DNA from 2 places in the Streptomyces sp. NPDC055103 genome. Region 2 is predicted to be linked to the other one. Evidence: predicted binding sites of a transcription regulator. Region 2 holds the regulator's gene; the other holds the start of a gene.
What was found. Region 2 encodes HspR, which represses chaperone genes until heat shock. Its sites were predicted from a motif close to TTGAGNNNNNNNNNCTCAA; they were not measured.
Positions count from the first base shown of each region.

Region 1: lon (endopeptidase La) is a predicted target of HspR. The motif match lies at 1,964-1,982, and genes of this name have one in related genera.

Region 1 is NZ_JBSGTX010000010.1:63,267-66,671, forward strand. It holds gene lon (endopeptidase La) at 1-1,941, opposite strand, end outside; gene ACWFR1_RS09300 (GNAT family N-acetyltransferase) at 2,073-2,711, shown strand; gene ACWFR1_RS09305 (hypothetical protein) at 2,756-3,405, shown strand, end outside.
Region 2 is NZ_JBSGTX010000072.1:31,387-34,791, forward strand. It holds gene grpE (nucleotide exchange factor GrpE) at 1-54, shown strand, start outside; gene dnaJ (molecular chaperone DnaJ) at 85-1,269, shown strand; gene ACWFR1_RS33035 (heat shock protein transcriptional repressor HspR) at 1,274-1,717, shown strand; gene ACWFR1_RS33040 (hypothetical protein) at 1,822-2,295, opposite strand; gene ACWFR1_RS33045 (helix-turn-helix transcriptional regulator) at 2,301-3,305, opposite strand.

The sequences.
Region 1 (3,405 bases), on a different contig from region 2:
CAGCCCGGCGGCGCCGGTCTCCGGGTCGGCGAGGGACGCCTCCACGAAGAGGACGTCACCGCCCGCGCCGGTCACCGCGAGTCCGGTGGCGACGCCCGGCACCGCCGTGCGGCGCTCCGCCGGGTCCTGCGCCGACTCCGGCACGTGGTGCGGCCGGCCGATCAGGTCCCGCAGGTCCTCCGGGGTGACGGTGAACGGCAGCTCGCGGTCGCCCAGTTCGTGCTGGGCCGTGACCTTCCGGAGCAGCCGCGCGATCGCCCGCTCCAGGGTGCGGACGCCGGCCTCCCGGGTGTACTCCCCGGCGAGCTTGCGCAGGGAGGCGTCCTCCAGGACGACCTCGCCCGGCTCCAGGCCGGCCCGCTCCAGCTGGCGCGGGAGCAGGTGGTCACGGGCGATGACGACCTTCTCGTCCTCGGTGTACCCGTCGAGCCTGACCAGCTCCATGCGGTCGAGCAGGGCCTCCGGGATGGCTTCCAGGACGTTGGCGGTGGCGAGGAAGACGACGTCGGAGAGGTCGAGTTCGACCTCCAGGTAGTGATCGCGGAAGGTGTGGTTCTGCGCGGGGTCGAGCACTTCGAGGAGGGCTGCCGCCGGGTCGCCCCGGAAGTCGGAGCCGACCTTGTCGATCTCGTCGAGGAGGACCACCGGGTTCATGGACCCGGCCTCCTTGATCGCGCGGACGATCCGGCCGGGCAGGGCGCCGACGTAGGTCCGCCGGTGGCCGCGGATCTCGGCCTCGTCGCGCACGCCGCCGAGGGCGACGCGGACGAACTTCCGGCCCATGGCGTGGGCGACGGACTCGCCGAGCGAGGTCTTGCCGACGCCGGGCGGGCCGACGAGGGCGAGGACGGCTCCGCCGCGGCGGCCGCCGACGACACCGAGGCCGCGCTCGGCTCGCCGCTTGCGCACGGCGAGGTACTCGGTGATGCGCTCCTTCACGTCCTCCAGGCCCGCGTGCTCGGCGTCGAGGACCGCCTGGGCGCCGGTGATGTCGTACTGGTCCTCGGTGCGCTCGCTCCAGGGCAGTTCGAGGACGGTGTCGAGCCAGGTGCGGATCCAGGAGCCCTCGGGGGACTGGTCACTGGACCGCTCCAGCTTGTCGACCTCCTTGAGGGCCGCCTCGCGGACCTTCTCGGGCAGGTCGGCGGCCTCGACGCGGGCGCGGTAGTCGTCGGACTCGTCGGCCGGCGAGTCGGCTCCGTCGCCGAGCTCGCGGAGCTCCTTGCGGACGGCTTCGAGCTGGCGGCGGAGGAGGAACTCGCGCTGCTGCTTGTCGACGCCCTCCTGGACGTCCTTGGCGATGGTCTCGGCGACGTCCTGCTCGGCGAGGTGCTCGCGGAGCTGGGCGGTGGCGAGCTTGAGACGGGCGACCGGGTCGGCGGTCTCCAGGAGCTCGACCTTCTGCTCGACGGTGAGGAAGGGCGAGTAGCCGGAGTTGTCGGCGAGGGCGCCGACGCCGTCGATCTGCTGGACGCGGTCGACGACCTGCCACGCGCCGCGCTTCTTGAGCCAGCTGGTGGCCAGCGCCTTGTACTCCCTGACCAGCTCGGTCACGGAGCCGGGCAGCGGCTCGGGCAGGGTCTCCTCGACCGTGGTGCCCTCGACCCAGAGGGCGCCGCCGGGGCCGGTCGTACCGGCGCCGATGCGGACGCGGCCGAGGCCGCGGATCAGGGCGCCGGGGTCGCCGTCGGACAGGCGTCCCACCTGCTCGACGACGCCGAGGACGCCGGTCCCGGCGTAGGTCCCCTCGACACGGGGGACGAGCAGCACCCGAGGCTTGCCGCCGCCCGGCCGGGCGGCCGCCTGGGCGGCCTCGACGGCGGCTCGTACGTCGTTGTCGGACAGGTCCAGCGGTACCACCATTCCGGGCAGCACGACCTCGTCGTCGAGCGGCAGCACAGGCAGAGTGAGCGGCGCGGACGCCGTGGTCGCAGAAGCCATGATCTCCCCTTCGGCAGTCAAGTTGAGCTGTACGGACTCAATGCACGTGAGCCCAGGAATGTTCCCCGGCGGTAGTTCGCTCTGAGCGATCACCCTTCCGCGCCCGCACTACCTGCCGATGTAATGACCGCATGGATATCGCAGCCATTACGTCGGCTTGGGTGGCCGGCTGGACCGTCTCCCGGGAGACCCCGCCCGCCGTCGTCGAGCCCTGGGGCTACCGGATCGAGGTGGGCCTGCCGCGGCACGTCGTCCGCCATGTGCTGCCCGCCCCCGACGCGGCCTCCGTCGGCGCGCTCTGCGCGCGGCTCACCGAGCCGTTCAGCTGGCTCAAGGTGATGGCGACGCCCGAGGAGGTGGCGCCGTGGATCACCGAGGACTGGACCGTCCCCGACGACCCGGGCTTCATGATGGTCAAGCCGCTGGACCCGGGCGCCCGCCCCGCGCCGCCCGAGGGGTACGCCCGGACCGTCGAGGTCCGGGACGGGGTCATCCGGGTCCGTGTCCTCGCCCCGGACGGCACCCTCGCCGCGCGCGGCCAGATCGCCCCGACCGGCTCCACCGCCGTCGCCGACCAGATCGAGACGGACGCCGCACACCGGCGGCGCGGCCTCGGCGCGAACGTGATGCGCACCCTGGAGGCCGCCGCCGCCCAGGCCGGCGCCGAGACCGGTGTCCTCGCCGCGACCACGGACGGCCTCGCGCTGTACGACTCCCTCGACTGGCGCTACCGCGGGCCCCTCACCGGAATCGTCCGGTCGGGAACCTGACCGTCCGGCTGCGCGGAGCACCCCGTACGGGGCATGCTCGATCCATGGTGCGAGGCCGAGGCGTACGGGCGAAGTGGTGCGGGGCTCTGCTGCTGGCGGCGGTCCTGGCCGGCGGCGCGAGCGCCTGCGGCTCCGGGGCGCCGCCCGCGCCGGGCGGGCCGGCGTCGGGCGGACCGGCGTCGGGCGGACCGGCGTCGGGCACGAGCGCGCCCCCGGAGACCGTGGAGACACCGGCGCCGAGTGGTACGGCCGAGGCGACCCGTACCTCTGAGCCGCCCCGTACCGCCGAGCCGACCCGTACACCTGAGCCGCCCCGTACCGCCGACCCGAGCACGGGTGCGACCGCGCCCCACGAGGAGCCCCGGCCCGGCGAGGTCCTCGTCGAGGTCGTCGTCAACGGCGGCCTCGCCGGGGTCCGCAACCAGCTCGTCGTCCACTACGACGGCAGCTGGACCAGCCGCTCCGGCACGAAACCGCCCAGGACCGGGCAGCAAACGCCCGCCGAGGTCGCCGAGCTGCGGGCCGCCCTGGAGGACCCGGCGTACGCGGGCGTCCCGAGCCGGCCCACCGGCAGCCCGATCCCCGACGGGTTCCAGTACTTCATCACCTACCGCCACCGCCTCGTCGTCGCGGCCGACGGCGAACGCCCGCCCGCCCTCCAGCGCGTCTTCGCCGCCCTCCCGGAGGGCGGCCC
Region 2 (3,405 bases):
GGCACCAAGGAAGAGAAGGCCGACGAGGAGAGCGGTGCCCCCGAAGAGGGGTGACGCAACGATCGTCCGGAAGGAGGGACGTCGATGAGCACGAAGGACTTCGTCGAGAAGGACTACTACAAGGTTCTCGGCGTCCCCAAGGACGCCACCGAGGCCGAGATCAAGAAGGCGTACCGGAAGCTCGCCCGCGAGAACCATCCGGACGCCAACAAGGGTGACGCGAGCGCCGAGTCGCGCTTCAAGGAGATCTCCGAGGCCAACGACATCCTCGGTGACCCCAAGAAGCGCAAGGAGTACGACGAGGCCCGCGCCCTCTTCGGCAACGGCGGCTTCCGGTCTCCCGGCGGCCCCGGCGGCGGCTCGTTCAACTTCGACCTGGGCGACCTCTTCGGAGGCGCCCAGGGCGGCCCCGGCGGAGCCGGTGGCTTCGGTGGCGGCGGCGGCATCGGGGACGTCTTCGGCGGCCTGTTCAACCGCGGGGCCGGCCCGGGTGCGCGCACCCAGCCGCGCCGCGGCCAGGACATCGAGTCCGAGGTGACGCTCAGCTTCATCGAGGCCGTCGAGGGCGCGACCGTACCGCTGCGGATGTCCAGCCAGCAGCCGTGCACGGCCTGTTCGGGCACCGGCGACAAGAACGGCACGCCCCGGGTGTGCCCGACCTGTGTCGGCACCGGACAGGTCTCGCGCGGCAGCGGCGGCGGCTTCTCGCTCACCGACCCGTGCGTCGACTGCAAGGGCCGCGGCCTCATCGCCGAGAACCCCTGCGAGGTCTGCAAGGGCAGCGGGCGGGCCAAGTCCTCCCGCACCATGCAGGTCCGCATCCCGGCGGGCGTCACCGACGGGCAGCGGATCCGGCTGCGCGGCAAGGGCGCCCCGGGCGAGCGCGGCGGCCAGCACGGCGACCTGTACGTCGTCGTGCACGTCGACGAGCACGCGGTCTTCGGCCGCAAGGACGACAACCTCACCGTCACGGTGCCGGTCTCCTTCACGGAGGCGGCGCTCGGCGGCGAGATCAAGGTCCCGACGCTCGGCGGCCCCGCGGTGACGCTCAAGCTGCCCGCGGGCACGCCGAACGGCCGGACCATGCGCGCCCGCGGCAAGGGCGCGGTCCGCAAGGACGGCACCCGCGGCGACCTGCTCGTCACGGTGGAGGTCGCGGTGCCGAAGGAGCTGGACGACAAGGCACGTGAGGCCCTGGAGACCTTCCGCGAGGCGACCGCCTCCGAGGACCCCCGGGCGGAGCTGTTCCAGGCCGCGAAGGGAGCGTGACCCCGTGGACGGGCGCCGACGCAATCCGTACGAACTGACCGACGAGTCGCCGGTGTACGTCATCTCGGTGGCGGCCCAGCTGTCCGGTCTGCACCCGCAGACCCTGCGGCAGTACGACCGTCTCGGTCTGGTCTCCCCGGACCGTACGGCGGGCCGCGGGCGGCGCTACTCGGCCCGTGACATCGAGCTGCTCCGTCAGGTGCAGCAGCTGTCGCAGGACGAGGGCATCAACCTCGCCGGCATCAAGCGCATCATCGAGCTGGAGAACCAGGTCGCGGCGCTGCAGAGCCGGATCGCCGAGCTGTCGGCCGCGGTCGACGGCGCGGCGGCGGCTATGCGGCAGCGCGAGGCCCAGGTGCACGCCTCGTACCGCCGCGACCTGGTGCCGTACCAGGACGTGCAGCAGGCGAGCGCGCTGGTGGTCTGGCGTCCGAAGCGCGGCGAATAGCTCCGCACGGCACGTACGTATACGGATGAGGACCATTCCACGACGGTGGAGGGGGCCTCATCCGTACGCGCGCCAGGGCGTCAGGACGTCAGAGCGTCATGGCGTCAGGGGATCAGCTCGCCCACGATGTCGCCGACGGTCTCCCACCACGGGGCCGCCCCGGTGCCGAAGGCGGCGGCGAGGGCGGTGCCGAGGGCGTGGTCGCGGGGGGTGGGCTCGGCCGCCGGGTCCCAGTCGGCGTCCACCCGGCCGTCCCCGAGGGACTCCAGGGTGCCGAGCCGCCGCCCGTTCCGGGTGAGCCGGCTCTCCACGTACGAGCAGGGCACGAGCCGGTAGCGGACGCCGTCGACCCGGGCGTCGACGCGGTACGAGGAGCGCAGCAGCCGCCCCCGCGCGGGCTTGATGCGGGCGGGCTCCCCGTCCACGGTCAGCGCGAGCAGGGCGGGCTTGCGGGTCCCGATGGGGGTGTGGGTGTCGGGGCGGGTCCCCGGGGCCCGTACGAGCTCCACGGTCGGCAGCCCGTGGCCGGAGACCCGGAGCGTCCCCGCGGGTCCGTCGAGGCCGATCTGTACGTACACGCTGGTCAGTTGTCCCGTTCGAGAATGCCGGACTGGGCGATGAGATAGCCGAGCTGCGCCCGGCTGCCGCTGCCGAGGGCGGCGGCGAGCTTGGCGATGTGGGCGCGGCAGGTGCGGACGTTCATGCCGAGGCGCCGGGCGATGGCCTCGTCGACGTGCCCTTCGACGAGGAGCTTGGCGATGGACCGCTGGACACCGCCGATGCCGTCCACGGACGGGCTGTAGGGGATCTCCTCCTCCCACGGCACGCCGTGCAGCCAGAACTGGTCGAAGACGCCGACGAGGTACTGGACGAGGCCCTCGTGGCGGAGTTCGAGGGCGACCTGGCGGTCGCTGCGGGCCGGGACGAAGGCGACCTTGCGGTCGACGATGATCAGCCGGTCGATGATCTCTTCGAGGGTGCGGAGTTCGAGCCCGTAGGGGGCGACCCGCTCCACGTACGCCAGGGTGGCGGGATGGTGCCGGGCGGTGTGCTGGTAGAGCGTGCGCATCCGGACACCGCGGTCGAGGAGCGGTGCCATGCGGCGCAGGGCCGCTTCCAGCGTCTCGGGGCGCCGGCCGCTGCCGGGCTGGATGGTGAGGAGCTCGACCGTGCACTCGTTGATGACGCGGTCGAGTGTCGCGTTGATGACGCTGAGGCCTTCGAGGACCGTGATGGCCTGGGTCGCCGACGGGTCCTGCGCGTGGATGGCGAGGAACGGCTCGAACGCGTCGGCCAGCGCGATGGCGTGCTGGCGGCGCGACTGTATCTCCTGCTCTATCGGGTGGATGAGCTGGTTGAGGGCTATGGAGGGCGGCACCGCGCGCAGCCACTGGCTGTCGTCCGGGTCCGGGTGAAGAAGGGACAGTTCCGTCAGGCACGGGGCGGCCTCGGCCTCGGAACGGGCGATTCGACCCAGGCGGAGGGCGTTCGCGTACAGCTCTTTACCCACGTCGCATAGTTCACCGTGACTGTGCTTATGGGGCGATTCATCACCTTCGAGCATCATTTGCACCCCCCTCAGGGTCATGAATTACAGGAACATGATGCCCGGGTTGGCTGGTGGAAAGGGGTGCCCGTGAGCCATCGTCTTAGCGCGGGGGGGAGGTAGTGATCAAAAGAGGTGGAGA